4 regions of the Bacillus sp. FJAT-45066 genome follow, and region 2 is predicted to be linked to each of the others. Evidence: riboswitches for the same ligand, from Rfam matches in the RefSeq annotation. Region 2 holds a riboswitch; each other region holds the start of a gene.
What was found. A riboswitch is a leader RNA that binds a small molecule or an ion and turns the genes downstream of it on or off. The one in region 2 is predicted to bind S-adenosylmethionine.

Region 1: another riboswitch for S-adenosylmethionine. It lies ahead of metK (methionine adenosyltransferase); the one in region 2 lies ahead of CDZ92_RS18955 (methionine ABC transporter ATP-binding protein).
Region 3: another riboswitch for S-adenosylmethionine. It lies ahead of CDZ92_RS17830 (sugar ABC transporter substrate-binding protein); the one in region 2 lies ahead of CDZ92_RS18955 (methionine ABC transporter ATP-binding protein).
Region 4: another riboswitch for S-adenosylmethionine. It lies ahead of CDZ92_RS09795 (O-acetylhomoserine aminocarboxypropyltransferase/cysteine synthase family protein); the one in region 2 lies ahead of CDZ92_RS18955 (methionine ABC transporter ATP-binding protein).

Annotation. Positions count from the first base shown of each region.
Region 1 covers NZ_NISQ01000001.1:46,516-53,965, forward strand. Annotated here, with positions in the region: gene CDZ92_RS00310 (alpha/beta hydrolase family protein) at 1-731, shown strand, start outside; gene pckA (phosphoenolpyruvate carboxykinase (ATP)) at 1,083-2,669, opposite strand; SAM riboswitch class I at 2,982-3,140, shown strand; gene metK (methionine adenosyltransferase) at 3,440-4,639, shown strand; gene asnB (asparagine synthase (glutamine-hydrolyzing)) at 5,010-6,920, shown strand; gene CDZ92_RS00330 (glycosyltransferase family 4 protein) at 7,320-7,450, opposite strand, start outside.
Region 2 covers NZ_NISQ01000001.1:3,791,715-3,799,164, reverse strand. Annotated here, with positions in the region: gene CDZ92_RS18975 (carboxymuconolactone decarboxylase family protein) at 1-292, opposite strand, end outside; gene CDZ92_RS18970 (hypothetical protein) at 363-869, opposite strand; gene CDZ92_RS18965 (MetQ/NlpA family ABC transporter substrate-binding protein) at 1,002-1,823, opposite strand; gene CDZ92_RS18960 (methionine ABC transporter permease) at 1,835-2,491, opposite strand; gene CDZ92_RS18955 (methionine ABC transporter ATP-binding protein) at 2,484-3,509, opposite strand; SAM riboswitch class I at 3,640-3,747, opposite strand; SAM riboswitch class I at 4,108-4,213, opposite strand; gene CDZ92_RS18950 (hypothetical protein) at 4,234-4,584, opposite strand; gene CDZ92_RS18945 (MFS transporter) at 4,718-5,992, opposite strand; gene CDZ92_RS18940 (thioredoxin family protein) at 6,078-6,413, opposite strand; gene CDZ92_RS18935 (toprim domain-containing protein) at 6,461-6,808, opposite strand; gene CDZ92_RS18930 (YusG family protein) at 7,011-7,256, opposite strand; gene gcvH (glycine cleavage system protein GcvH) at 7,326-7,450, opposite strand, start outside.
Region 3 covers NZ_NISQ01000001.1:3,555,284-3,562,733, forward strand. Annotated here, with positions in the region: gene CDZ92_RS19740 (septation ring formation regulator EzrA) at 1-1,542, shown strand, start outside; gene CDZ92_RS17825 (PspA/IM30 family protein) at 2,002-2,670, opposite strand; SAM riboswitch class I at 2,912-3,030, shown strand; gene CDZ92_RS17830 (sugar ABC transporter substrate-binding protein) at 3,192-4,304, shown strand; gene CDZ92_RS17835 (sugar ABC transporter ATP-binding protein) at 4,633-6,147, shown strand; gene CDZ92_RS17840 (ABC transporter permease) at 6,149-7,147, shown strand; gene galE (UDP-glucose 4-epimerase GalE) at 7,236-7,450, opposite strand, start outside.
Region 4 covers NZ_NISQ01000001.1:1,925,563-1,933,012, forward strand. Annotated here, with positions in the region: gene CDZ92_RS09785 (homoserine dehydrogenase) at 1-830, opposite strand, end outside; gene metX (homoserine O-acetyltransferase MetX) at 975-2,039, opposite strand; gene CDZ92_RS09795 (O-acetylhomoserine aminocarboxypropyltransferase/cysteine synthase family protein) at 2,023-3,354, opposite strand; SAM riboswitch class I at 3,421-3,533, opposite strand; SAM riboswitch class I at 3,877-3,981, opposite strand; gene CDZ92_RS09800 (response regulator transcription factor) at 4,058-4,690, opposite strand; gene CDZ92_RS09805 (sensor histidine kinase) at 4,683-5,735, opposite strand; gene liaF (cell wall-active antibiotics response protein LiaF) at 5,732-6,454, opposite strand; gene CDZ92_RS09815 (PspA/IM30 family protein) at 6,532-7,179, opposite strand; gene CDZ92_RS09820 (lmo0954 family membrane protein) at 7,388-7,450, opposite strand, start outside.

The sequences.
Region 1 (7,450 bases), 3.7 Mb from region 2:
CTGTACACTTATTTACCGTTACATACTGGAGCGATGGACTTAAAGTGAAAGGACTGTTGGCAGAGCCGAGAACGGAAGGTAATTATGAAGGTTTTCTATATTTGCGAGGTGGCATTAAAAATGTAGGGCAAGTAAGGCCAGCTCGAATTGCCCAATTTGCTTCGGAAGGGTTTATTGTAATGGCTCCATTTTATCGAGGAAATCAAGGTGGAGAGGGGAATGAAGATTTTGCAGGAGAAGACCGTATGGATGCTTTTTCGGCGTATGAACTGTTAAGAAGTTATCATCGAGTCGAAAGTGGACTAGTACATGTTTTTGGTTTTTCCCGTGGGGGCGTAATGGCACTGTTGACCAGCATAGAAAATAAGGATGTATCCTCCGTTGTATGCTGGGGTGGGGTGTCTGACATGTTTTTAACATACGATGAACGTGTGGATATGCGAAGAATGTTAAAGCGTGTTGTTGGAGGAACGCCTACAAAATTTCCTGAGCAATATGAATGGCGAACACCTTTATATTTTTTAGAGGAGTTACGAGCACCTGTATTAATCATTCACGGTGAAAAAGATGACAATGTTTCGATCGAGCATTCCTATCGTCTAGAAAAGCGGTTAAAGGAGTTAAACCATGATGTAGAGTCTTGGTATTTTAAAGGATATGACCATTACTTTCCCCCAGCGGAGAATAGAAGAGTTGTGAGAGAGTTAGCAAGGTGGATGAAAAGTAAGTAAATCTATTAAAGTTGGTGTGAAAAATGATTCAAGTTCATTTAGGTAGGTGTATAGGGAGTAGATGAACTAGATAATGGGGCTGACGTTCATTTTAGTTAAGGAAGAGAGAGAAAATGAACATGAAGAGGCTGTTCACGTTCATTATGGTAAAGGAAGAGAGAGAAAATGAACATGAAGAGGCTGATGAAGTTCAACTCGACGGAAAAAATAGCCAAAATGCATCTTTATAAGGGGAAGAAGACTACTAAAGAAAACTTCATGCAATTCCCACCTAAATAAAAAAGGCTATCTTAGTAAGTCAGCAAAACTGACTTCTAGGATAGCCTCTTTTAATTTCATACGATAGGAATATTAAACTGTAGGACCACCAAGCTCTAACACTTCACGTGGGACAGAATTAAATTTTTCAAAGTTAGCTTTAAATTTACCAGCTAGTTCACGAGCTTTAGCATCATATGCTTCGTCGTTATTCCAAGTCTTCATAGGCTGTAACACTTCATCTGGAACACCTGCAACATGTACAGGAATCTCAAGACCAAAGTATGGGTCCTTAGTAGTTTCTGCACTCGTTAATTCACCTTCAATAGCTGCTTGAACCATTGCGCGTGTGTAAGAAAGCTTCATACGACTACCTACACCATATTCGCCACCAGTCCAACCAGTATTTACTAAAAATACTTGAACGTTGTGCTCATCAATTTTCTTCCCTAACATTTCAGCATAAACTGTTGCAGGAAGTGGTAAGAAAGGTGAGCCGAAACATGTAGAGAATGTTGCTTGTGGAGAAGTGATTCCACGCTCTGTACCAGCTAATTTACTTGTATACCCACTTAAGAAGTGGAACATTGCTTGCTCTTTTGATAATTTACTGATTGGAGGTAAAACTCCAGTAGCATCAGCAGTTAAGAAAACTATCGTTGTTGGGTGCCCAGCAACACTAGGGTCAACGATGTTATCCATTGCTTGTAGCGGATAAGCTGCACGAGTGTTTTCTGTTAATGTAGAGTTATCATAGTCTGCAACACGAGAGTTCTCATCTAAAACAACATTTTCTAAAACAGATCCGAAGCGGATTGAATCAAAGATTTGTGGCTCTTTTTCACGAGTTAAGCCGATACATTTAGCGTAGCAACCACCTTCAATGTTAAATACACCAGTATTAGACCAACCGTGCTCATCATCACCGATTAGTTTGCGGTTAGCGTCTGCAGATAATGTTGTTTTACCAGTTCCGGAAAGACCAAAGAATAATGCAACATCGCCTTCACGTCCCACGTTTGCAGAACAGTGCATTGGCATGATGCCTTCTTCAGGAAGTAAGTAGTTCATGATAGAGAAGATGGATTTCTTCATCTCTCCAGCATACTCTGTTCCACCAATTAATACGATTCTTTTACTGAATGAAACTAAAATGAATGCTTCAGAATTTGTACCATCAACAGCTGGATCTGCCTTGAATGTAGGGGCAGAAACAATAGTAAAAGCTGTTTCGTGTTTTGCTAATTCTTCATCAGATGGACGAATGAACAATTGGTGTGCAAAAAGATTGTGCCAAGCAAATTCGTTTATTACTTGAATAGGTAGGCGATATTTTTCATCTGCACCAGCAAAACCTTTAAATACAAAAATTTCTTCTTTTTCACCTAAGTATTGAAGAACTTTTTCATATAAACGATCAAAAATATTTTCAGAGATTGGTTGGTTTACTTTACCCCAATCTACTTTACTTTTACTTACGTCATCTTCTACAATGAATTTATCTTTAGGGGATCTCCCTGTATATTTACCAGTTGTCGCCAGAATTGCGCCAGTGGAAGACAATGTTCCTTCATTACGGTTTAATATTTTCTCCACTAATTGCGGAACGGATAATTGAATTTGTGCATTTGTTCCATAAACTAATTTTGTTAAACCGCTTTCAATACCAACCGTTTTCATCATGGATAACTCTCCTTCAAATAAGTATTATGTTATTTCTCTAATAAAAAGTATAACACATTAACTGAAATAGTCCATACTAATTATCGTATTTTATGAAATAATAATTAAAATGGTTAGTATTATGACAAAAATTCTTCATATATATTTTCCACTTATTATTAATGATAAAACACTTCGTTCATAGAAATATCATTCCCTTTCTTATTTTACTCCATTATGAAACAAACTCAACAAAAGAATTATAATTTCGTATCGTTTTTTGTTGACATGCAAGGTTTGACTACGTTAATATAAATCCTTGAACGGATACTCTTATCCCGAGCTGGTGGAGGGACAGGCCCTATGAAACCCAGCAACCTGCTCATATTATGCGATTTCCTATAGGAACGCTTTGTTAAGAAATTTTTTCCACCTTGAGCAAAGGTGCTAACCTGACGCAAGGATGCTTATGCCCTTGAGCGATAAGAGTGAAAGGCGAACGTAGTGATTAAAACCTTTCCTCAAATTTTTAGGGAAGGTTTTTTATATTTTGACACATGATAAGAAAGAAACTCAAAACGACCAATACTTTTTAATAGAAGATAATGGACCGTCATTCTTTCATCTCAGGCTTGTCACTTAGTGTTACGTCTTAAGTAACAGATAAGCTAATTACTTATCTTCTCATTCAAAGGGAAACTGGAGATCCGTATCAAAAATGGTGATTTCACCGCAATGTAACTCATATGTTACATACCTTTATAATTCCAAAGGAGGAAACGGACAAAATGACAAAACAACGTCGTTTATTTACTTCTGAGTCAGTAACAGAAGGACACCCGGATAAGATTTGTGACCAAATTTCAGATTCAATTCTAGACGCTATTTTAGCAAATGATGCTAACGCTCGTGTTGCATGTGAAACTTCTGTAACAACTGGTTTAGTATTAGTGGCAGGAGAAATTACAACTTCTACTTATGTAGACATCCCGAAAATTGTTCGTGAAACAATCCAAGGTATTGGTTATACTCGTGCAAAATACGGATTTGACGCGGAAACTTGTGCAGTATTAACTTCTATTGATGAGCAATCTGCTGATATCGCAATGGGAGTTGACCAAGCATTAGAAGCTCGTGAAGGTCAAATGTCTGATGCGGAAATCGAAGCCATCGGTGCTGGTGACCAAGGATTAATGTTTGGTTTTGCATGTAATGAAACGAAAGAGTTAATGCCTCTTCCTATTTCATTATCACATAAATTAGCTCGTCGCTTAACGGAAGTAAGGAAAGACGAAATCTTACCTTACCTACGTCCAGATGGCAAAACTCAAGTAACAGTAGAATATGATGAGAACGACAAGCCTGAACGCATTGATACAATCGTTATTTCAACACAACATCATCCGGAGGTTACGTTAGAGCAAATTCAACGTAACATTAAAGAGTATGTTATTAAGCCAGTTGTACCTGCTGAGTTAATTGATGAAAACACGAAATACTTCATTAACCCAACAGGCCGTTTCGTAATCGGTGGTCCTCAAGGGGATGCTGGTTTAACTGGAAGAAAGATTATCGTTGATACGTACGGTGGATATGCTCGTCACGGCGGTGGTGCATTCTCTGGTAAGGATCCTACAAAAGTAGACCGTTCTGGTGCTTATGCTGCACGTTATGTTGCGAAAAACATCGTAGCTGCTGGCCTTGCTGACAAATGTGAAGTTCAGCTTGCATATGCAATTGGTGTAGCTCAACCAGTATCTATTGCAGTGGACACTTTCGGAACTGGGACAGTTACTGAAGAGAAATTAGTGGAACTTGTACGTAACAATTTTGATTTACGTCCAGCTGGAATTATCAAAATGTTAGACTTACGTCGTCCAATTTATAAGCAAACAGCTGCTTATGGACATTTTGGCCGTAATGACTTAGATTTACCATGGGAGCAAACAGATAAAGCAGAAGCTTTAAAAGAGCAAGCAAACGCATAATTTAAAATACCACTATCTTTTGAAGGTAGTGGTATTTTTTTAAAAAATATATGTTCAAGCATAGTGTTAATAATCAAATACTAATACATGTTGATTTCCGTGCAAGCTTGAGGCTTAAAAATAAAAATATTTTGTCGTGAAAACTTTTTAAAGCAATTGAGGGTAGTATATAAGAGAATAAAATATAGTTGGCATTAAAATCCTAAAGGAATTTATTAAAAAAATGTCGAAAAATAGAGAAAAGAATTTCTTTTTATTATTACTATTCTAGTATATTCTCAAAGTATTTAGGAAAACTAATACTATTTTTAGTGGAAAATGGGTATTTATTTTAATAGATAACTTTAATGCTTACTAAAGAGGTGTAATTATGTGTGGTTTTGTCGGATTTTATTCTAAGTATGGGAAAGCAAATGAATATGGTCAGATGGAAGAGATGCTTTCTGCAATACATCATCGTGGACCAGATGACACTGGAGTTTTTCAAGATGAGTGGGTTCAATTTGGGTTTAAAAGACTTAGTATTATTGATTTAGAAAATGGTGCACAACCGTTGAACGACTACTCAAAACGTTATTGGATCATCTTTAATGGTGAAATCTATAACTATGTTGAATTAAGAAAAAAATTAGTGGAGCAAGGGTATCCATTTCAAACTGAATCAGATACAGAAGTCATTATAGCTCTTTACTCTTTATATAAAGAAGAAAGTGTGAAGTACTTAGAAGGAATGTTTAGTTTTTTAATATGGGACACAGAAGAAAAATCTCTATTTGGTGCACGTGACCCATTCGGTATTAAACCTTTGTTCTATTATGAAAACGAAGAAGCGTTTATTTTTGCATCAGAAGTGAAAAGTGTTTTTCAAGGTATTCCCGTTGAAGAGTCGATCGATGAGACTCAACTTCAACACTATTTAACCTTTCAATATGTACCAGAGCCAAACACATTATTTCCATCTATAAAAAAGGTGAAGCCAGGTCACTATTTTACACTAGATAAGAAAAATGGTTTACAATTTACGGAATACTGGCATCCAACTTTCCATCCAGTTGCACAATCAGAAAAAGGTTTAGAAAACCATATTCAGGAAGTGCTAAGGGAATCCGTTAAAAAACATATGCGCAGTGATGTGCCTGTAGGTTGTTTCTTATCTGGTGGTATTGACTCGACGATTGTCGCAACTCTTTCTAAAGAGTTTAATCCTAATATTAAAACATTCTCTGTTGGGTTTGAGATAGATGGATATAGTGAAATAGATGTTGCGAAAAAGACAGCTGAGGCTTTAGGTGTTGAAAACATTAGTTATAACATTAAGCCGGATGAATTTATTAAAGAGTTACCAAAAATAATTTGGCATTTAGATGACCCTGTTGCAGACCCTGCAGCCATACCTTTATATTTTCTAGCTAGAACTGCTAGAGAGCACGTTACCGTTGCTTTATCTGGAGAGGGTGCGGATGAACTTTTCGGAGGGTATAACATTTACCGCGAGCCACAATCGTTAAAAATGTTTGAATACATTCCTGATACGTTAAAGAAAAGTTTAATGAAAATATCTATGTCGATGCCTGATGGAATGAAAGGGAAGAGCTTCATTTTACGAGGATGTACTCCGATAGAAGAAAGATTTATTGGCAATGCAAAAATATTTACAGAAGAAGAAAAAGCAGCTTTCTTTAAAGGTTATAACAGAAATGTAAATTATCGACAAGTTACACAAAGTATTTATGACTTTGCAAAAGAGTACGACGATATCACGAAGATGCAATATGTTGATATGCATACTTGGTTAAAAGGGGATATCTTAGTAAAAGCAGATAAAATGTCGATGGCACATTCCTTAGAAGTACGCGTTCCGTTTCTAGATAAAGTAGTGTTTGAAGCTGCGTCGTCTATCTCTAAAAATTTAAAAGTAAATGCTACTCAAACGAAAACATTACTTAGAAACGCGGTTACTGGACTTATTCCTGAGCATGTTACAAATAGAAGAAAGTTAGGTTTCCCTGTACCGCTACGAGTTTGGCTTAAAGATGATTTATATGACTGGGCGAAGATGCTTATTCAAAATAGTGCTGCTGCCGAGCAATACTTTCACCAATCGTACTTGTTAAAGCTATTAGATGATCACCGTGCTGGAGTGAGTGACAATAGCCGTAAACTATGGACTGTATTTGTATTTTTAATTTGGTATAGTTTATATGTAGAACAATATCAACAAAAAATGGAGAAGTATGAGTGGTTGAGTACGAAGAGAGAAATTGTTGAAAGTGGAGCATGAATTATCTAATAAAATGAGGCTGTGACAAAACCCAGTGAATTAAATGGAAGAGGCCTGTAAGAACATTTTTGTTCTTGCGGGCCTCTTATTGATGGAACAAAGGTATTATCCGAGTCGAACGAAAGAAAGTCCTTGAATCACTCTCTACACAAAAGAACTTCATCAGCCCTATGAAGTTCAACTACAACAAATTTTTAACGCCAGATGAACTTCATCGGGCATATGAAGTTTATCTACAACTATATATTAACGCTAGATGAACTTCATCAACCTTATGAAGTTCAAGCACAACCAATTTTTAACGCCAGATGAACTTCATCAGCCTTATGAATCAACTACAACAAATTTTTAACGGCAGACGAACTTCATAAGACCTTTTTGTCCCAGCCTCTATTTAAATTAAGCCAGTATTTTCGCATTCTTTTCACTCGTTAGTACTTTATTGTATTCTTCTAACAAGTTATGAAAGATAGTATCCCAGCTTTGTGAGAGGGCATAGTTTCTTCCGTTTACAGACATTTCATTTCTCC
Region 2 (7,450 bases):
CACCGAATGCTGCTGTCACACCACAAGCTTCTAACATCTCTTCTTCCGTACATCCGTGATCGATACAACCTTTTGTATGGTACACAATGCAATATTCGTCTTGTGAGAACACACTTACTCCTAAAGCAATCAATTGCTTTTGTTTCTGATCTAGGGCACCTTCTTTAAAGCAGGCTTCCGTAAATTGATTATAGTGATGTGCTAATTCAGGCATTTTTTCTGAAAATAAACCTAAGCCAGCTTTATATTCATGTAGTGCTCCTTCAGCAAAATTGCGTGGTTGATATTCCATCCTAAAACAACTCCAATCAGAAATTTTACAACATTAGTATGTATTAGAAAAAAATAATCTATTCACTTATTCAGTCATATAAAAGTGTATCTTGTTGTTGGCTACTATGTATTGGTTGTTTTTTCCTTATGAAGAATGCTTCGAGAAGTATTTGCATCGCGTATAAAATGAATCCTTCTATTGAAAATAATAAAAACAGCTGATATTTTTTCATCCTCACAAGTGACCAAAACCCAATACTTTTAAACCAATCCATTAATACATAAACAAAAAATAAATGTGCGCAAATATTTATTATGAAAAACCTTAATATATTTCCGTAGCCTAACCTTAGCATTAACAACGCTCCCATAATATATGGTCCTAAAATTAGTGGAGCTTCCCCCATAATTTTCCGATGAGGACGTTTATATACCCACCACCACATTCGATTATGGGCTAGTAAACTCTCCCCAATTAATATAAATCCCATTAATAGAGAAGCAGGTAAAAACCTTTTTACATGTTGTTTACCTAACATAGGAATTAATAGCCAAGGAATAATTGCGAGTCCAAATAAATATAATTTTGTTTTCATCACATAACCTCCTTGTTTATTAAAATTACCTAGTCTAGTGAAGTTATGCTAGGTCACATAAATATAGTGAATATATGACTTAAAATCATTTAGAAATAAAAGGTGCAGCCACATCGGCTACACCTTTTACGTTTACTGCTTTCCAGCTGGAATGACAGAACCTTGGTATTTTTCTAAAATAAAGTTTTGAACTGCTTCTGTTTGTAAAGCTTCTACTAATGCTTTAATTTGTGCATTGTTCTCATCTTCTTTACGAACAGCAATAACATTAACATATGGGTTATTTTCAGGAGACTCTAAAGCGATTGCTTCTTCAGCTGGGTCAATACCTGCACCAATTGCATAGTTACCGTTAATTAGGATTGCATCGCCTTCGCCATTTTTATATGCAGTTGGTAAGAAAGCCGCTTCGAAATTTGTGTTGAACTTTAAACCTTTTGGATTTTCTACAATATCCTCAATCGTTGCTTTTGTACGCTCTACGCCTTCTGTTAATGTGATTAAACCTTTTTCTTGTAACATCGATAAAACACGACCATGATCAGGTACCGCACTACTTACTAAAATTTCTGCACCTTCTGGTAAGTCCTCTAGTCTTGCGTGTTTTGTAGAATATACGCCAATTGGTTCAATGTGAATGCCTCCAACATTAACAAAATTATAATCATGGTCAGCATTTTGTGCTGTTAAATAAGGAATATGCTGAAAGTAGTTTGCATCAAGCTCTTTGTCACGTAACGTTTGGTTAGGTAAAACATAATCTTGAAACACTTTAATTTCTAATTCTATCCCTTGTTCTTTTAATACTGGCTTAATTTGTTCTAAAATTTCTGCGTGTGGCACGTTAGAAGCTCCAACAACTAACTTACCTTCTTGAATACCTTTAGACCCACCACATGCTGTTAAAACTACTGCTAATAATGTAACTAATGCAAAACCAATTAATTTTTTCATTCTCTTCTCCCCTATCTTTTGTCTAATTTTCTTGTTATTGTATCTCCAATAAATTGGATGATAAATACGATGATTAAAATGATGACTGTACAAACAACTGTTACCACTGTATTGAATTTTTGGAAGCCATCTAAGAACGCTAAGTTACCTAGACCACCTGCTCCAACAAATCCTGCCATTGCCGTATAGCCAACAATTGCGATTGCCGTTACGGTAATTCCTGAAACTAAGGCAGGCATTGATTCTGGTAAAAGAACTTTCCATATTATTGTCGATGTTTTAGCACCCATTGACCTTGCTGCCTCAATGACACCTTTATCAATTTCTCTTAATGCAATTTCAACCATTCGTGCGTAAAATGGAGCCGCTCCAATGATTAAGGCTGGTAGGGCCGCATTCGCACCGATAATCGTTCCAACTAAAACTTTTGTAAAAGGTATTAATAAGACAATTAAAATGATAAAAGGTATGGACCGAAAAATATTTACTACGGATGAAGTGATACCATTTATTAATTTGTTTTCTAGTAGGTTCCCTTTTGATGTTAAAAATAAGAGTAAACCTAGAAGTATACCAAGAATAAAAGTAATTACAACAGAGATTGATGTCATATAGACTGTTTCGATGGTAGCATCCCACATTCGATCCCAATTCACTTGATCAAACATTTTGGACCACCTCCAGTTCTACTTGCTCCTGCCTGATAAAATCTAACGCTTTTTCAATTTCTTGTTCGTCACCATCTAAGTGGATGATTAACGTTCCATAAGGTCCGTTTTGCGTATGCGATACTTTTCCTTGCAAGATGTTTATACTAATATCAAACTTTCGAATAATGTTCGTTATGATTGGCTGTTCTGCCGTTTCGCCTACAAAAGTCAGTTGAATAATTTTTCCTTCTTGGTACTGGGCAACTAAATGTTGAATTGTTTCTTCTGCTTCCTCTGGTTCTGACACTTGCTGAACAAATTTTTTCGTAATGTTTTGCTTTGGTTTACGGAAAACATCTAGTACATTCCCTTGCTCAACTACCGCTCCATTTTCCATTACCGCTACTCTATGGCATATTTTTTGAATAACATGCATTTCGTGTGTTATTAAGACAATTGTTAATCCTAATCGTTTGTTTATATCTACTAACAACTCTAAAATCGAATCCGTTGTTTGTGGGTCTAAAGCTGATGTTGCTTCATCACAAAGTAGCACTTTCGGATTATTTGCTAATGCTCTAGCAATACCTACCCTTTGCTTTTGACCACCACTTAGTTGGGATGGATAGGCATCTTCTCTACCTTCTAAACCAACTAGTTTAATTAATTCTTCTACTCTTTCTTGTCTCTCTTTTCTTGCAATTCCGGCAATCTCTAGAGGAAACGCGATGTTTTCTCGAACCGTTCTAGACCAAAGTAGGTTGAAATGTTGAAAGATCATACTTATTTCTTGTCTAGCTTCTCTTAGTTGCTTCCCTTTAATCTTCGAAATGTTTCTCCCTGCAACCACAACATCTCCACTTGATGGTACTTCCAATCCATTCAGCATTCGGATTAATGTACTTTTACCAGCGCCGCTGTAGCCAATAATGCCGAAGATTTCGCCCTTATCTATTTCAAGGTTGATATTATCAACCGCTGTTACGTTTCCACTTTTCGCTAAAAAAACTTTTTTAACATTTTGTAAGTTGATCATAGATGTCTCACCTTCTTCCTTACTTTTAAACTAGCAATACTTACCACTGTTGATTTCCCCTTTATATTAAACACTATAGAAAAACAAAATGCCTTTCTGCATGATGACAGAAAGGCATAATAAATCCTTTCTCTCATCTATACAAAGCTAATGCTTTGTGTGAATTGGCACCATTTCAACTTTCGTTGACGGTTGCCGGGTTTCATAGGGCACTTCCCTCCACCTCTCTTGATAAGAGCAAACAGGTATATTTAGTTTTCAAATTATTATCGTACTTTAATTCACTAAATCTCTAATACTTTTAAGTGTTATCGAATTCAACGATTGTAATCTTAACATGGCTATTTTTGAGTGTCAATAACTATTTTTAGAAATACTCTGTTAAAACCGCTGTTGATTTCCGCGCAAGTCTCCGCTTTCCGCGGGCGTGGCTGGAGCCTCCTCGGCTTCGCCTGTGGGGTCTCCAGTCCCCCGCTTATCCCGCAGGAGTCTACGACTTGCGCGGAAATCAACTGCTAGATAACTATCTAAAATCAACACTAACCTCTAACACTTTAGAAAAAAATAAAAACCCTTCTAGAAGAGGGTTTGCGTTCTCTTCTTATCTTTCAGACGTTTAAGTCTGCTGGAATTAGCACCGTGTTTGAAAAACAACCGGTTGCTGGGTATCGTCGGGCCAGTCCCTCTACCTCTCTTGATAAGCAATATTTAATTGTATTTTATATTACATCACTAAGTTTTCTTCTGTCAATGAATTTTCTCTATCTCTACATAAAGAAAAAATGGAATCTAGCAATAGCTGATGTCGGAAACTCCCAGCAAATACAATATCCGACTTACGAAGAGCAGTATGGCCGGAAATAATAGAACTAACGGTTTCTAATGAGCCCTCTATTTTCACATCCACTCTTTCCACATCCTCAATTATTGCCAAATTAACTTTCGATAAGGAAAAGTAAATTTTTTCTTTTCCAGTAACGATCACACATGTTAAATTGTAATCCGGTAAAAGTGGATTAATATGTCCTTTTGCTTTAATACTTATAAATAATTTTTCAACTAGAGGTGTTATCAATTTGTATTCTCCCTCCGGAAATATATTCCTTTATATAGAGAATACTCCTAATTTGTCAAAATACCTTTTAATAAAGTTAGACAAATAATAATAATTTTTGCAAACTCTACTATTTCCCGAGAAATATGTCTTTTTATGATATTTTAGATAACAAACTTCGTTGGCTATTTATCGACTTTTTTCTAGAAAAAATGAAATAGAAATACACAGCACTTGTTAAATATAAGACTGCTGTAATACTAAATACAATGGCATATCCCCAATATTGTCCAAAATAGAAGACGATAGACATAGAAACTGGCCCCATACTTGCCCAACCGAGGGAGAATACCATTTGATTGACTGAATTGGCAAGCCCTTTAAATTTATCTTCCACTCTTTCCATCATCATGGATGTAATGATTGGGTTTGCTGCATTCATTAATGCTTGTCTAAATAAGAATCCAAGTACTGCTAGCCAGAATACGTTCGTAAAAGCAGTAATAAGCATAAAAGGTAACGATAAAACTTGTAGCAAAACGACGGCTTTTATTTCCCCAATCCTTCTTACTAATGCTGGACCTATAATCATAGCTACTGCAGTTACTGCCTGCCCCATGGAAAGAACAAATCCAATGGTTGTATTTGTCGTATCGAATCGGTCTGCAAAATAAAGGTTCAAATATGGAATAACTAGGCCTGAGCCGAATCCGATTAATATGTTCGCTATTGTAAAACTAGCGATTAATTTTAGTTGTGTTTTATTAGTAGTTAAAAGATTTCTAATGGATATTCTATCTTTGAGTTTTGTCTCTCGCTTCTTTTCTACCATCTTCAAAATTGGTAAAATTCCACCTAAGTAAATGGCTACTCCAATAATTAATGTCCATCTAACACTACTTACTGACGTTAGTCCAAAAAACAGGAATATGTCTGTTAAAACACCGCCTAGTAAATTTCCGACAACATTAGCTATCATCATAACGGCAAAATGTCGACTAAACAATTTAACACGCTCGGAATTTGTTGAGTTTTCCGCTAGCCATGGAATAGCCGTTACTTGAAGAAACGCTAGTGTTAGACCAGATAAAAATGCACAAGTTAGTAATAATAGTTCTCCTTCAAATGTACTTCTAAAAAGTAAAAAGAAAGAGGAGAAAAACAAGCCAAATACCATCACTTTTTTACGACCAATTTTATCGCTTATGATACCAGCAGGAATTAAGATGATTGCAGAGGCTAAAGCAGTCATGGCAATCATGTTCCCATTTACTTGTTCGGAATATCCTAACTCTCTTATATAGAAGTTGTACATGATCATAAAAATACCGAGACCGATTTGAGTCAGGATATTCGTAATGAAAAAGAGACGAATGTTTCTATTATATAAATTAAAGTCACGTTTAAAATTTAGCCAAAGTGCTGTCATAAAATGTATCTTCGCTTCCTCTATTAATATTTCGCTTCCCTAAATAATCATATACTTTTTCTGAAAATTTGCAAGAAAAAAACACCTAAACTTTAGGTGTTTCTCCGTAAATATTTTGTAAATTTTGAAATAGCCGATACAAGTAATCGACAGAATGGAAAGCATATAGTTTTTCTAGCATTTTTCCTTTATGGAAAACAATTAGACAAGGTACACTTTCTATTTGCCAGTGTGAGGCTAAAGGTTGAATGTAATTCACATCACTTTTTCCGAAGTGTATCGTTGGAAAAAGTTCAACGATTACAGACATCATTTTACTCGCAACATTACATGTACCACACATAGGAGTGTAAAAATAAATAGCCGTTAGTTGAGATTTTTCTATCTCTTGCTCCAATTTCTCCTTCGTCCACTCGTTCATCTACTCATCCTTTTTTCAAACTTTTCACGATAATAATATCATAAATGCTATAAGAATTGTGCGTGTATATGAATGTTAGCACTTAATAAAACAGTTGCGATATGATGAGATGGTGCACAAGCTACCTCTTTATACGTTCGATCTATATAAATATGTTCTGCTTCTGGAAATTCCCTCTTAAATAATTTTCGTAGCTTTTCTCCAGCAGGGTCAGCATCGACTAAAACATACACTTCTTTATCAAAAAATTCTTCAATTAGTTCGTCTAGCTTTGCAATACTAATCGTTCCATTCGTACATAAAATGGTTACAGGTTCTTTAATAATTTGTTCGATCTTCTTTTTATCTGACTTTCCCTCTACAATGATGACCTTTTCTGTCTCAAACGTCCCCATCTCATCACCTGTTTTTTAGGATATAAAGCTAAATAGATTACTTACATTATTAATATTCTATTCATCCGTATTGTACCCTGTATTGTTATGAATTTTTCTAGAAAAATGAAAAATGGGTGAATTAATAAATGGAAGCATGGTACTGCCTATTCGGCATATCCAATGGCTACACAATTTACTAATTCACCCATAAATTAACTAGTTAACACCAACCGTTTTCGTAATCGCAATCTACGTACTTTTCATCAGGTTTGGAAGGTACTTGGACATGTTGATAAACCTTTGTACCTTCATATTCAAAACCTTCTTTTAAGTGAAAGTGATTGCCATCACCTGCGAATTCTACTTTTCCAATAGGTTCTTTTTCTAAAAAAAGTTCAAAGCCAGTTGGACATAGTTTTCCTTCTACACGATCTGTTATGTCTAAACGTTGGTTTTGTAATGTCATGTTAGTCCACCTACCTGTTTATAGTTATAAGAACCATACAAATAGGTTGTCCTTTATGACGTTTTGTTATTAGTCTTCTTTTGTCATTTCTTCGTATTGCTCAGCTGTCATTAGCTTTTCTAATTCGCTATTGTCAGAAGGCTCTACCACAATCATCCATGCTTTTTCATAAGGAGATTCGTTTACAAATTCAG
Region 3 (7,450 bases), 240 kb from region 2:
GCAAAAGAAATGCACACGAACCGAAAATTAAAAGAATTCACCGAAACGCTCGCACAATGTTCGCGTACGGTGGAAAAATTCAGATTAGAGCACCGACACTCGTTCACTGCTCTTTTGGAAAAAATGGAAGGCGCAAATAGTAGATTGAAGCGAGCGGTAGCGTTAGACGACGCGTTCGATTTTTCAGCGGCCCATGCCATACTGCCGGAAGTTAGCGAAAGTGTCGAGGACTTGCGCTCAGACGTGAAGCTGCTCGGGGAGTTACTAGAAGAAGGAGAAACGCTCGAGCCGATGATTTTGGAAACGGAACGAGAGCTGAAAACTTTGGTGTCCCAACAAAACTTACTGTTAGTCGACGAAGATTATGCTTCTTTGATCTTGAAGGCTCGTGACGTGTTAAAAGCATTTTTGGCGGAGTTACAAGTTGGAAATGTGAAGCGTGCCGACCAAAGTCGAGTGGCGATTGTTGAGTTGTTAGCGGATGCGAAGAGAAGAGTGGGTGCGCTAATTCAATACCGCGATGAATCCCGGAAGCGTGTTTTGGCGGTGTCAGAGGAACTGCCAGCTTATAAAGGGTTAGATGGTAAGTTTGGGGCAGAGCGAACGAGGCTTAATAGTGGCTATGCGGAAGTGTTGTGGAGCCATTTGGAAGCGGATTTTGTTACGATGAAAGATTTCGTGGAAGAAATAGATAAGAAGATTGTAGTAGTAACAGAGGCGTTGAAGCCCGATGTACAGCAATACAAGAAGGCAAATGAAGTAACAGTGGCCATGTTGGCAGAACTTGCGAAAGTGCTCGAATTGCATGATGCGTGCTTTACCGCATTTAATCAGTTGGAGAAAAGACGTGGTTCTGTTACAGAATCGGTGGAATCTGCTTTGAAGCGGGTTGGCGATTTAGATAAGAAAGTTTCACAGCATAAACTGCCAGTCGATTTATTTGTAATTAGTAGGTTACTGGAAGATTTGAAGTTTTTACGGGAAGAAGTGGATCGTAAGCCAGTTCATCTACAATTAGTTACGGATAAGGCTGTGCTTGCGGAGAAGCAGTTAGCTCAGTTGGAAGTGCATGCAGATAGTTTATTAGAAGAAAAACGAAAAGTCGAGCGCGAGTGGCAAGATTTGCAACACTCGTACCGAAACATTGATAGGAGACTTGGCTTAAGGTTGTTAATGTCCAACTATAAATCTCGTTTTGGGACGTGTGAAGCGCAAATTGCTCGTTTAATTGATGAAGGTAAATATGCTGATGCGCGTGCAGAAATTGCGATAGGCAGGAGGATTGTCGATGAAATGGTCGCAGAAGAGCGTCGGATTCGCGCCGAAGAACAAAGACGTGCTGCAGCAGCCGCGGCCGCAGCAGCTGCCCGAAACCGTAATAACGGTGGAGGCGGTTTTGGTGGAGGTTCTGGCGGTGGATTTGGAGGCGGCTTCGGCGGAGGCGGTGGTTCACGCGGAGGTGGCGGAAGTTTCGGCGGTGGATCTCGAGGCGGCGGAGGAAGCTTCGGTGGCGGTTCACGCGGAGGCGGACGGAAGTTTTAGGCTAGTTTGAATGATTGTGAAGCACTTCTCTATCTATGAAATTTGTAGATAGGGGAGTGTTTTTTGCTTTGTAGGGGATGTTTTCATTCTGGATTTGTCCGATTAGGTGAATTTCGGTGAGAAAGGTTAATTGGCTGGGTGTGAATTTTTGGTGGGGAGGAGGTTTATCGGCGAAAATTGACAGTTTATCGGCGAAAATGCGGGTTCAATCGGCGAAAACCGGCAATTTATCGGCGAAAATGAGGAAACAATCGGCGACCATAATAGCCAATCGGCGAAAACAGACTTCAATCAGCGAAACTATTAAATTATCAGCGAAAGCGTGCTTCAATCAGCGAACGAGCGAGAGGACAAATAATCCAACACTAAACGCAATCTAACAACGAGCAAAAACAACCTCAAAAAAAGCAATAAACAAGGGCAGATCACCGCCCACGTTTATTGCTCCAATCAAATCTATTATTTCTTTTCTAACTTCGCCTTCAACGCCGCTAACTCATCATCCACCGAACTCGTGCGGTCTAACAGGGCTAACTCGTCATCTAACGATTTGTTCGCACTACGTAACTCTTCCGAAGCCTCCGCTTGTGCTTCATGATGCATTACCTTTTCTTCCATGCGCTCAAATCCAGCTTTTGCGCCAGTTCCGATTCCAGACATCGTACGGTTTACTTTGGCACGCGCCTTCGCACTTTCCGAACGAGCTTTCAACGAATCTTTCTTCATCTTCATGTCACGTAACTCGTCTTTCATTTCACGCAACTTTTCTTTTAATTCTTCCGATAGCTTTGTAGCTTCTTCTACTAGTAGATCCAAAGACTGAGCTTGTGCTTGCTGCTTGTTTTTATCCTCTAACACACGGCGAGCTAAATCTTCATCACCAGATTGCAACGCTTTAATCGCTTGCTCTTCGCGTTTAGCAACAAGGTCTGCAGCCTCTGCGTATTGCTTAGACAAAATTTTCTCGTTTGCAATTTGCTTTGCTACAGCTGCTTCGACATCTGCAATATCCTTTTCCATATCTAAAATAAACTGATCCAACATTTTCCCTGGATCCTCAGCCTTATTTAATAATGCATTCAACTCAGAAGAAACAACAGTACGAACACGATTGAAAAAACGAAACATCCCAATCCCTCCTATAATAAAAGAAATGTAATTATTCCCATCATAACACAACACTATAATGCAATGGTCTAATCAATATTACGTACCAAAAACAAAAAAGTTTCAAAAGATTTACAGGTGCCAAAGATTTACAGGTGCCAGGCACCACCCGAAATTTGTCGAATGAATTTTCTAAATTGTGTTGACATTTTGCCTTTACCGAATTAAAGTAGTAAATATGAAATTCAACTTAATACTTGATCTCTTATCAAGAGAGGCGGAGGGACTGGCCCTATGATGCCCGGCAACCGTTCCATTTTTACTTGGAATTGGTGCTAAATCCTGCAAAGCGACTTTACTAGTCGTTTTGGAAGATGAGAGAGGAAGTTCGGATATTGTCTGCCGTATGAACCTCTCTTTTTAGAGAGGTTTTTTCTTTGTTCAAAAAACCTCTCAAATTTCGTGGTGGGATTGGAGGAAACATTCTAAAACAACTGAGTCAGTATTAAGACAGTAAACTACTTAATTAGGAGGAAACAAACATGAAAAAATCAATATGGAAAGCCGCAATAACAACAACCCTAGCTTTTTCTTTATTGTTAACAGGATGTAATTCAAGCAAAAGCTCATCAAACCAATCGAATAACGTATCTTTTGAGAATGTCCCAGAACGCTTTGCTACAGGGGATGGAGCAAAGATCAAGGTAATAAGAAAAATTGGAGGGGATGACCATACCGCTCAATTTCTTGCAGGAGCGAAAGAAGAGGGCGAATCGCTAGGCTTTGAGGTGGAAGTTTTCACAGCGAACGGTGATACAGCAAAATTTCACGATGCAATTGAACAAGCATTAAATCAAGATTTTGATGGCTTTATTATTTCTCACGGTGACGACGCTGCAACAGTCGATGCGGTGAAAAAGTTAGTTGATAACGGAAAGAGCGTCGTGACGTTTGATTCAAACCTAGACTTGGCTTCTATAGAAGGTGTCACATTAACATCTCAAGATGATGAAGCTCTGGCAAGTCTTGCGCTCAATCAGTTAGTAGCGGACTTCAATGGAGAGGCGAACATCGTGTACTTATGGGTAGACGGATTCCCTCCAATGGTAAGACGTAATAATGTGTATACACAAGTCCTAGCGGAAAATTCAGGATTGAAGGAAGTGGAGCGCTTCGGTGTAGCGGCAGCCGATACATCCGTTCAAACGCAAAATGCAGTAGCCGCGATGTTAAACAAACATCCGAAAGGCTCCATTGATGCAATCTTTGCAACGTGGGATGCATTTGCAATTGGGGCAGCTCGTGCGATTCGCGAAGCAGGCCGCGATGAGATAAAAATATACGGAATTGATGTTTCCAATGCAGATTTACAAGAAATCCAGTCAGAAGGAAGCTCGTGGAAATATACTGCGGCTGTTGATCCAAAAACAATTGGCGCAGTTAACTTAAGAATTTTAGCAAAAAAATTAGCTGGAGAAGAAACGCCACAGCATTTTGATCTAGATGCAGCATTAATTTCTCAAGATGAGCTTCGTGAAGCAAGCGAGCCAGTCAACATGGTGAATTTGAACAACATTGTGGAAGGATGGGGGACGTCCACAGTGTTTGAAGAAGATTGGATGAAAGTTTTGAAGGAACATTACAAGAAAAAGTAGATGGAAGATAGTGAGATTACTAGTTTAATGTGAAATTGTAGAAGCGATTGACGATGATTTGTGGTCAATCGGCGAAAAATGGGATTTTACCGGCGAAAATGAGGAGTTAATCGGCGAAAATTAACCTTCAATCGGCGAAAATGGGCCATCAATCAGCGAGTGCATTGCTCCAATCGGCGAAACACCCATGATATCAGCGAAATACCTTTGTTATCAGCGGAAGTAAAATAATCCCAGGTGCCTGGCACTGTTGGAACAACGCAAAAAAGTTGAGCCAATAAAACAGTGCCTGGCACCTGTAACAATTCTGTAAAGGAGGGGAAACAAAGTGGCAATACAAAACTCGGTTCTACATATGAAAGAGATTACTGTAGAGTTCCCTGGAGTACGAGCGCTAGATAGTGTTAGCTTCACGGCCACACCAGGCAGCGTGCACGCATTAATCGGGGCAAACGGCGCTGGCAAATCAACACTCATGAAAGTTCTCGCTGGCGCTTATTCCAACTACGCCGGAACGATCACATACAACAACACGCCGTTATCAATCAAGTCTCCAAAAGACGCACAGCAACACGGCATTCAAATCGTCTATCAAGAAGTGGACACTGCACTCATCCAGACCTTAACCGTTGCAGAAAACATATTACTATCAACACTTGTCCACGACATGAAAGGTCGCCAGCTTATCAACTGGTCCCAATTACATAAAACAGCAACCGAGATCTTGAACCATTTAAAAATAAACGTTTCAAGCAAAAAACTCGTCAGTGAACTAACACTTGCTCAAAAACAAATGGTTCTAATCGCTCGTGCCATTTCTACCGATTGTAAAATCCTAATTCTTGACGAGCCAACCGCACCATTAAGTCATACCGAGACAACCGAACTTTTCCGGATCATTCAAAGCCTAAAAAAGAACAACATCGCCATTATCTTTATTTCCCACCGACTTCCGGAAATCTTTAACATATGCGATGAAATCACCGTCTTACGAAACGGAAAATTTGTAACAAATCAACAAATCAACAACACAGCACCAGGCGAAGTCATCGAGCACATGCTAGGCAAAAAGCTAGCCGACCAGTTTCCAGCAAAAACGCACAAGCCATCCGAAACTATATATGAAGTAAAAGGCATCACCGACAAATCCCAAAACGTGCGGAACATCTCCATAAACGCCAAAGCAGGAGAAATCGTTGGAGTGGCTGGCCTTGTTGGTGCAGGCAAAACCGAACTGTGCAAAACATTATTCGGTTGTTTTCCTATCGAGGCTGGAGACATTTTTTTAAGAGGAAAAAAGCTATCGCCCAACAGTCCATATGAGGTAGTGAAGCAAGGAGTCGCGCTCGTGCCCGAAGAAAGGAGAAAAGAGGGGATACTCGTCTCCGAATCAGTGAAGGTCAACTTAACAGCTGCGCATCTTCAAAAATTTACAAATCCGTTCGCCTTCGTTAAGAAAAAAGAAGAGCACAAACAAGCAACAGAACTAATTGAAATGCTCGGGATAAAAACGCCATCCGTGCTCACGACTGTAGAGCATTTATCTGGAGGAAATCAACAAAAAGTTGCAATTGGCAAATGGCTCATTACAGATGCGGATGTGTATATTTTTGATGAACCGACAAAAGGAGTGGACGTCGGAGCGAAGCGGGACATTTTTGAATTAATCGTAAAGTTAGCCGGAAAAGGGAAATCAGTCATTTATGCGTCAGCCGAATTACAAGAAATTTTAGGCATTACTGATCGGACATATGTCATGTATGACGGGGAAGTTGTGAAAGAACTAACAACTAAAAATACGAGCGAAGAAGAAATTTTGTATTTTGCAGCAGGAGGGAAGTAGCATGAGTGCCAAAGTGGAAACAGAAAAACAAGTACAATCAAAAGCGAGGTTGGACTTTTTTGCATTCTTTTATAAATATGGAACATTATTGACCATTGTTGTGCTTGTCTTAGTGTTTGCGTGGGCGAATCCAGCATTTATTCAAACGAACAATATTATAAGTATTTTGCGGTCCATTTCGATTGTCACGATTATTGCGATAGGAATCACGATTTCTTTAGCAGTGAATGGATTTGACTTATCAGTCGGTTCTGTGGCATCGCTGTCTAATGCAGTTGTTATCTCGATGTTTGTTTGGTTTTCTCAAAATACACTAGTGGCAATCGGTGCGGCGATTTTGGCTGCATTAATTGTTGGTGCGTTGAATTCGTTTTTGATTGTAAAAGGGAAAATTCCAGACATGTTGTTAACGCTAGCAATGATGTTTATTATACAAGGAATTGCCTTAACGTATACGAGAGGTGCCACGATATCGCAGAACATGATTATGCCAGATGGCACATTTGCTGAAGGCGCAATCCGTTCATCTTTTGCAAAAATTGGCCAAGTGCCATGGATTATCATTATTATGCTAGTTGTCGTTGTGGCTGTACATTTGTTTTTAAACTATACGAAACACGGTCGATACATGTATATCATCGGAGGAAATATAGAGGCGGCTCGTTTATCAGGCATACCAGTCAATCGGTACAAAACGGTTGCTTACCTTTTGTCAGCGTTATTTGCTTCCATCGGTGGAATCGTGCTGGCGTCAAGAGTGATGACAGCAGAAATCAATGCTGGTTCCCCATACTTAATGGACGCCGTTGCAGCAGCTTTCATTGGCTTTGCGGTACTTGGAGCAGGAAAACCGAACGCATTCGGTACCTTCGTCGGGGCAGTATTAATCGGAGTACTATCTAATGGCTTAGTCATGATGTCTGTTCCATACTACGCTATGGACATCGTCAAAGGATCCGTCCTCGCCTTCGCACTCCTACTAACCTACTACAAAAAATAATTCGACAAAATTCGGGTGGTGCCTGGCACCTGTCAATAATCAATAAAAAACAAAGCAGTCGATTCGTTATCGACTGCTTTGTTTTAACTTACTCTTCATACCCGTTCGGATTATTCTTTTGCCATATCCATGAATCGCGGCACATTTCTTCTAACCCTTTTTCCGCAACCCAGCCAAGCTCTTCTTGAGACTTATTTGGGTCTGCATAACATTCGGCGATGTCACCTGGGCGGCGAGCAACAATGCGATAAGGAACATCGCAACCGGATGCTTCTTCAAACGCTTTAACCATTTCAAGTACAC
Region 4 (7,450 bases), 1.9 Mb from region 2:
ACACCTTCTGTCGCATAAAAAGGGTGCGATTCTGATACTAAGATGGGTTCTACGAGAAGTGTAACTTCACTGTTTTCTTGGAACAAAGTTACAACATGTTTAAATCGCAAGTTTAATGAAGTTGCAATATCTATTTGAGTCGAGGTGATAGAAGAAATTCCTTTTCTAACAACCGTTGTAGGATTCTTATGAAAGACTAGCTGACTTAATATTTTTCCTTTATAAAAAGCATCATAGCCTTCCACATCATTTGTTGGATCTGCTTCTGCATATCCTTTTTCTTGCGCTAACCTCAAAGCTTCCTCAAAAGATATTTTATCCTTTCTCATCTTTGTCAAAATATAATTGGTTGTGCCATTTAATATACCCTCAATCCGTTCAACCTTGTTTACTTGATATAGTTGACGTAGGACACCAATGACAGGAACTCCCCCAGCAACAGTTGCTTCAAATCCAACGGAAACATTTTTACTTGTCGCAAGTCTTACTAACTCTTCTCCGAAATGCGAAAACATTTCTTTGTTTGCAGTAACAAGATGGCAGCCTTTTTCAATAGCTCTTTTGCAATACGAAAAAGCAGGTTCTGTTCCTACGATTGCATCTACTACAATATGAAGGTCATCGATTTGTTCTATCTCACTAAAATTGTCAGTTAGCAGGATTTCTGAAGAAGGACAAACATGCTTATTTAAATGTTTTACTAATATTGCAACCACTTTAACTGGTTTCCCATAAATTTGATGCAACCTTACCTGATGTGTCTCGATTGTGTTATACACACCTTTTCCAACTGTTCCAAATCCGAGTAACGCCACGTTTATTGTGGACAATGTAACACTTCCTTTCCTATTGGCTGTGTAATAGACCGCTGTTGATTGCCGTGCAAGTCTTCGCTTTCCGCGGGCGGGCCGAAAGTCTCCGTCTTGCACGGCAACCAACAGCTAAAAAGTAGAAAATTGTAATAAAATTCATCACTAAGCTTTATAGCATCTTTCTATCACAAATTCTTTAATTTTCTCAGCCCATTTTTCGAATTCAACTAAGAATCCATCGTGTCCAAAGGTAGTCTGTACTAAGGTGTATTGACCTTTTTCAACCTCATTTACAGCCTCTTCTATCACAGAACTTGTATACAGTAAGTCGTTTGTAAAGGCAACGAAGCATACTTCCGATTTGATTTCTTTTAGTGCATTTTTCCAGCCATTTCTTCCTTCTCCAATATCAAACTCGTTCATCACTTCAAGTAATCTTAAGTAACTGTTTGCGTCAAACCTACTCGTAAACTTTTTCCCTTGGTAGGACAAATAAGAATCTACTTGGAATTGAGTATTTTCTTTCTTCTCTCGTCTAAATCGCTCATTAAAGAGAACATCCGAACGGTAAGTAACAAGACCAACCATTCTTGCAATCTCTAAGCCTTGTAACCTTTCTTCTTCCTCATATTCTCCGTTTTTCCAGGCAGGATCTAGCTTAATTGTCTTTTGGGCAATTTGATTGTAAGCAATAGCATAATCAGAAAAAAATGGAGTAACAGCCATTGGAACAAGTTTTTCAGCAAAATATGGATACAAAATTCCCCATTCTAAAACTTGCATTCCACCGAGGGAGCCCCCTACAATTGCTTTTACTTTATAAACACCTAACCTTTGTAGTGCCTTGTATTGAGATCGAACGATATCTCGAATCGTAATTTTGGGGAAAGTGGCTCTGAATTTTTCACCCGTAGTTAAGTTGATGGAAGTTGGGCCAGTAGAACCAGCACAACCTCCAATGACATTCATCGTAATTATTTGAAACTCATTTGTATCGATATATAGGTTTTCACCAATAAAGCCACTCCACCAACCAGGCTTTTTCTCTGATCCAACTGATAAATGGTTTCCTGATAAAGCATGGCAAACAATAATAACTTCTCCCTCTAAGTTCCCAACGTGCTCGTATGCAACTTCGACGTTTGACAAAATATCACCGCAATCAAGTTGTAAATCTCCAATGGAGACTTTACTAACTTCATAGTGTTTTTCATACGGTAACGTCACCTGAAACCGCTCCTCTCGCTGTTTCACTAGTCGCAACAAAAAGCGCTTGATCTAAATCATTTTCCAAATCGTGAATTCCTTCAATTCCAACAGAAAGACGAATTAAGTCTTCTGTTACTCCGGTTTTCTTTAAATCTTCTTGGCTAAGCTGTTGGTGTGTGGTGGATGCTGGATGAATAATTAACGACTTTGCGTCCCCAACGTTTGCAACATGTGACCATAGTTTAATAGAATCAATTAGCTTTTGACCCGCTTCACGTCCTCCTTTTATTCCAAAAATAACAATGGAGCCATAGCCGTTCGTTAAGTATTTTTTTGCTAAATGGTGTGATGGATGATTTTGTATTCCCGGATAAGAGACCCAAGTAACTCCAGAATGGCTACTCAAAAATTTTGCTAGTTTTTCTGCATTTTCATTATGTCGTTCCACTCTTAAGTGAAGTGTTTCAAGACCTTGTAATAATAAGAATGCGTTTTGTGGACTTAAACATGCACCGATGTCTCTAAGTAACTGCACTCTCAGTTTTACTGCATAAGCTACGTTCCCAAAAGTTTCGGCATAACATATTCCGTTATAACTATCATCTGGCTCAGTGAAACCTGGAAACTTCGAATTGTTCCAATCAAATGTTCCTCCATCCACTACAATGCCTCCAATTGTTGTTCCATGGCCACCAATCCATTTTGTTGCAGAGTGTACAACTATATCCGCTCCATGTTTTATCGGATTACAATTGTATGGGGACGCAAATGTATTATCTACAATGAGTGGAATGTTGTTCTCATGAGCAATTTTTGCAACCGCTTCTACATCTAAAACGTTCAAGCTCGGATTCCCAATTATTTCTCCAAATAAGGCTTTCGTTTTTGGCGTAATAGCGCTTCGGAAGTTTTCTGGATTTGTTGCATCAACAAATTTTACGTTAATTCCGTATTTAGGAAGCGTAACGGCAAATAAATTATATGTACCTCCGTAAAGGTTTGTATCGGCAATAATTTCGTCTCCTGCTTGTGCGATATTTAGTATAGAAAAAGCAATGGCTGACATTCCAGAACTAGTTGCTACAGCTGCAACTCCACCTTCTAATAAAGCAACCCTTTGTTCTAACACATCTACTGTTGGATTGCCGATACGGGTGTATATATTTCCGAACTCTTTTAAAGCAAATAAGTTTTGTGCATGCTCTGTATTGTTAAAGACATAAGAAGTAGTTTGGTAGATAGGTACTGCACGAGAACCTGTAGTTGAATCAGGTTGTTGCCCTCCGTGTAATAATAAAGTTTCTTTTGATAATGGTTGATTATTTTTTGTCATTAGTTATCCTCCTTGAGAAATAAAATAAAAAAACCGCTTCATAAGAAGAGGTTTGTGGGCTTCCTCCTCTTATCTTCCAGGCGCAATTGCCTGCAGGAATTAGCACCTTTCAAGTTAAAGATAACTTGAAGGTTGCCGGACATCATCGGGCCTGATCCCTCCGTCACTCTTGATAAGAGTTATTTAGTTGTTTAATTCGTTAATGCTTTAGATTGTAATAATATAGCGTATGGAAGGTTGTTGTGTTTTAGAACTAATTGGATAATATATTTATGCTACACTTTGTTGCTTTTTTGCTACACCTATACGATTTTATGCTACACTTCATAGTTTTTTTGCTTCAGCTGCTCGAACTTATGCTACACCTTGCACTTTTTTGCTACACCTACACAGACTTATGATACACTTCTCTACTTTTTTGCTACACCTCCTCGAATTTATGCTACACTACGCTATTTTTTTCCTTAAAAACAAAAAACCACTTCAATAAGAAGAGGTTTAGATTAACGTTACCGTTTCCTCTTCTTATCTTTCAGATGAAAATACATCTGCAGAATTTAGCACCTTTTCAATACTGAAGGTTGCCGGGTTTCATAGGGTCTGTCCCTCCACCGCTCTTAATAAGAAGTTTGGCTATTAAATTAAGATTCATATTAACAAGTTAATCTACTTATGTCAACTGTATTTTCTGAAAAGTCTAAATTCATTCTACTATCTTATGCTTAAAAGCATAAATAACAGCTTGGGTACGGTCTTGTACTTGCAGTTTAGCTAATATATTACTAACATGAACTTTCACTGTTTTTAAGGCGATGAATAGTTCGTCGGCCATTTCTTGATTTGTTTTTCCTTGTGCCATTAGTAGCAATATTTCCATTTCACGATTTGTTAGTTCTTCGTGTGGATGGTGCTCTTGCTTTGAACGCATTTTTTTCATCATTTTTCCCGCTACTTCAGGCTCTAGAATAGACTGACCGTGATATGTTTTGCGAACTGCTTCGGCAATTTCACTTGCTTTTGACGTTTTTAACATATAGCTTGTTGCACCAGCTTCAAGGGCTGGATACACCTTTTCATCATCTATGAAACTAGTCACTATGATTATTTTTGCTTCGGGCCAAGCTTCGATAATTCTACGTGTCGCTTCGATGCCGTCCATTTCTTTCATGACAAGGTCCATTAATATGATATCTGGTTTATGTTGGAGTGCTAAATCTACAGCTACCGTTCCGTCGTCTGCTTCTGCAATCACTTCAATATCTTGCTGAGCTGATAAATAAGCGGATACCCCGATTCGAACCATTTCATGGTCATCAACAAAAAGAACTTTAATCACCAACATCTTCCCCCTTTAAATCAAGCATTGGTACTTTTACTTCCAAGCGAGTACCGTTTCCTTTTACACTAACTATTTTCATGGTGCCGCCTATCTCCACTGCGCGTTCATGCATATTTTGAAGTCCGTATGACCCTGCGTTTGTTGTATCCACATCAAATCCAACACCATCATCAACTACCCGAAGAATAATCCAATCATCTCGTTGAATTAGTAAAACTTCTACTGATTGAGCTTTAGAGTGACGTAGAGTATTGGATAAAGATTCTTGTAATATACGGAATAAGTGATCTTCTACCCCTTTATCAATTTTGAAATCTTCAATTTTTTTAGTGATATTCATCGGTACTTTTTGCATTAATTCAAGCAGTAACTCTTCTGTACCTTCTTGAAGTGTTTTTCCTTTTAATGCAACTGGTCGAAGATGTAACAATAGTGCACGCATTTCAAGTTGTGAATGTTGAATCATTTCCTCTACTAACTTTAATTGCTTTGCCTCTCTATCGTTGGTTTCTCCTTTTGATTCGGTAATAGCAGACATTAGCATGGATGCACCGAATAATTGCTGACTAACTGAGTCATGTAATTCACGTGCTAGTCTGTTCCGTTCTTGTGATACTATTTCTTGCACTCTATTTTCAAAGTCAACTGCTTTTTCGTTCGCTAATTTTTGCGATAGCTTTGTTTGCTCTTTCATTTGTTTTTGTACAGTTTCCAGGGCGGATTGAATCGCTACTACTTCTTGTACAACGCTATCCTCCTTTTTAAATTCCAACGTATTTCCTTTAGAAAATGCTGTTAAAGGCTCTAGTATATTTGCAAACTGCTTTTTCCAAAAAAAACCAGAAATTAAACCAACTAAAAGACCTAGTAAAATACTAATTGATAAGGAAAATAGAATAAATGGAAGATCAAATACTTTCACATTCCATAACGATCTCCAATCTATTGATGGAAATGCAAAAATAAAGATGAGACCAAATATGATAAACGTATCAAAAGCAATAAGAGCGCCTAAAAAGATGTGACGTTGCAACACGGTCATGAACGTTTCACCTCAAGATTTCCGACATATAGGGAGGTGAAAATTTTCACTTTACTTGTTGCAACTTGATAGTTTTCGGTTTGATATTTTGCTGTAACGTTCACCAGACTCTTTTTTTCTTCGTTAAAGATAGTAGTTGTACCAACAATCGATGAGTGTTGAATACTAACTTCTACATCATATGGAAGGGAGACTTGGACATTTCCTACGATGTTACGAATAATAATGACCGCTTCGCCCTTTGGGAATACCGTATTACTTAAATCTATTGTTGTATCTCCAACTCCACATTGAATATTAATATCTTCCCACGTATAGCTATGATCTGGTGTCTTTTGGGTTCCAAACCACTTGTTACGGAAAAGATTCAATTTACCTTCCACTATTTGCTCTTTTGATGTTTCTACATTCGGTGTAATAATCGTTGGTGCTTGTTTAGATTGTGCTAGTTTAAAAATAAAATAAATAATAGTAGCTAGAATTAAGAACTTAAATGTCATCATTCCAGCAATAGCTAAAATAAGAGAAATAAGACCGATAATAAATATGACTTTTCCGATTAACCAGTGCCATTTTATTCGACCGAAGTATATAAATGCTGCTGAAAAAAGAAGGGTGAAAATAAGACCGCTGTCAAAGAAAGCAATTTCTAGTACAAATAGGAAAACTCCGATGATAATGATGTAACTTAAGTAATCTGTAATTGCTCGATTCAGCATAATGTCCCCTCCTTTACTTTATAAATGCGAAAAAAGGGGCAGGAGCACCCCATAGTCTATTATTAGAATAGCAGTTTTTAGGAAATTTGAGAATCTGTTTTGACTAGCTTTTGTTCTTTTTCTAGTTGAGCAATACGCGCATCAATTGTATTTTGTAGATAAGATGTGTTGACTTGGTGCTCAAGTCTTGTCATATAGTTATCCATATCGTCAAATTGAGCATCCGCACTGTTTATATCATTTGACTCTACTACTTTATTCATTTTGTAATTTGCTCGAGCTACGTTTTCTCTGCCCATTAGCTCCATACGTTTAATGTACATATCTTTTAATTTATGTTTCATCATTTCGTACTTTTGCTCTAAGTCTGATAGATCTTTCTTTATATTTTGTAATGATTGTTCTAGTTGTAGAGCACGGTCTTTATATTGCAGGCTTTCCCTTGTAGCAAATTCGGCTAGTTCGCTTTCTCCGGCATTTTCAGCAACCATCGCCTGATGGCTTCTTTTTTCCGCAAAGTGGTTTGCTTCTTTTAATTCTTTATGAAATTCATCTTTTAATACTTGTTGACGTTCGACTAGTTTTTGAACTTTTTCTACTTCTTTTTCGCAATCGCGTAGGTATTGATTTAAAAGGGCGATTGGATTTTTTTGTTCCTTTTTATCCAGTGCATCGTGAAAATCAGCTGCTATTGTGTTTTTTATTCTTGTAAATAAAGTTGTCATGTGTGTTCTCTCCTTTTATTTTTTTGTAAGGTGATAGACCGCTGTTGATTTCCGTGCAAGGCATCGCTTTCCGCGGGCGGGTCGGGAGCCTCCTCGACGCTTCGCGTCTGTGGGGTCTCCCGTCTCCCGCTTTTCCCGCAGGAGTCTCCGCCTTGCACGGAAATCAACAGCTGGATAGGTAAAAAAACATCAATTCTCAAAATCAAACCTACTTATTCATTAAATTCCATTGTTTTTCAAAGTTTGTGAATGGATCACTAGTTTCTTTTGT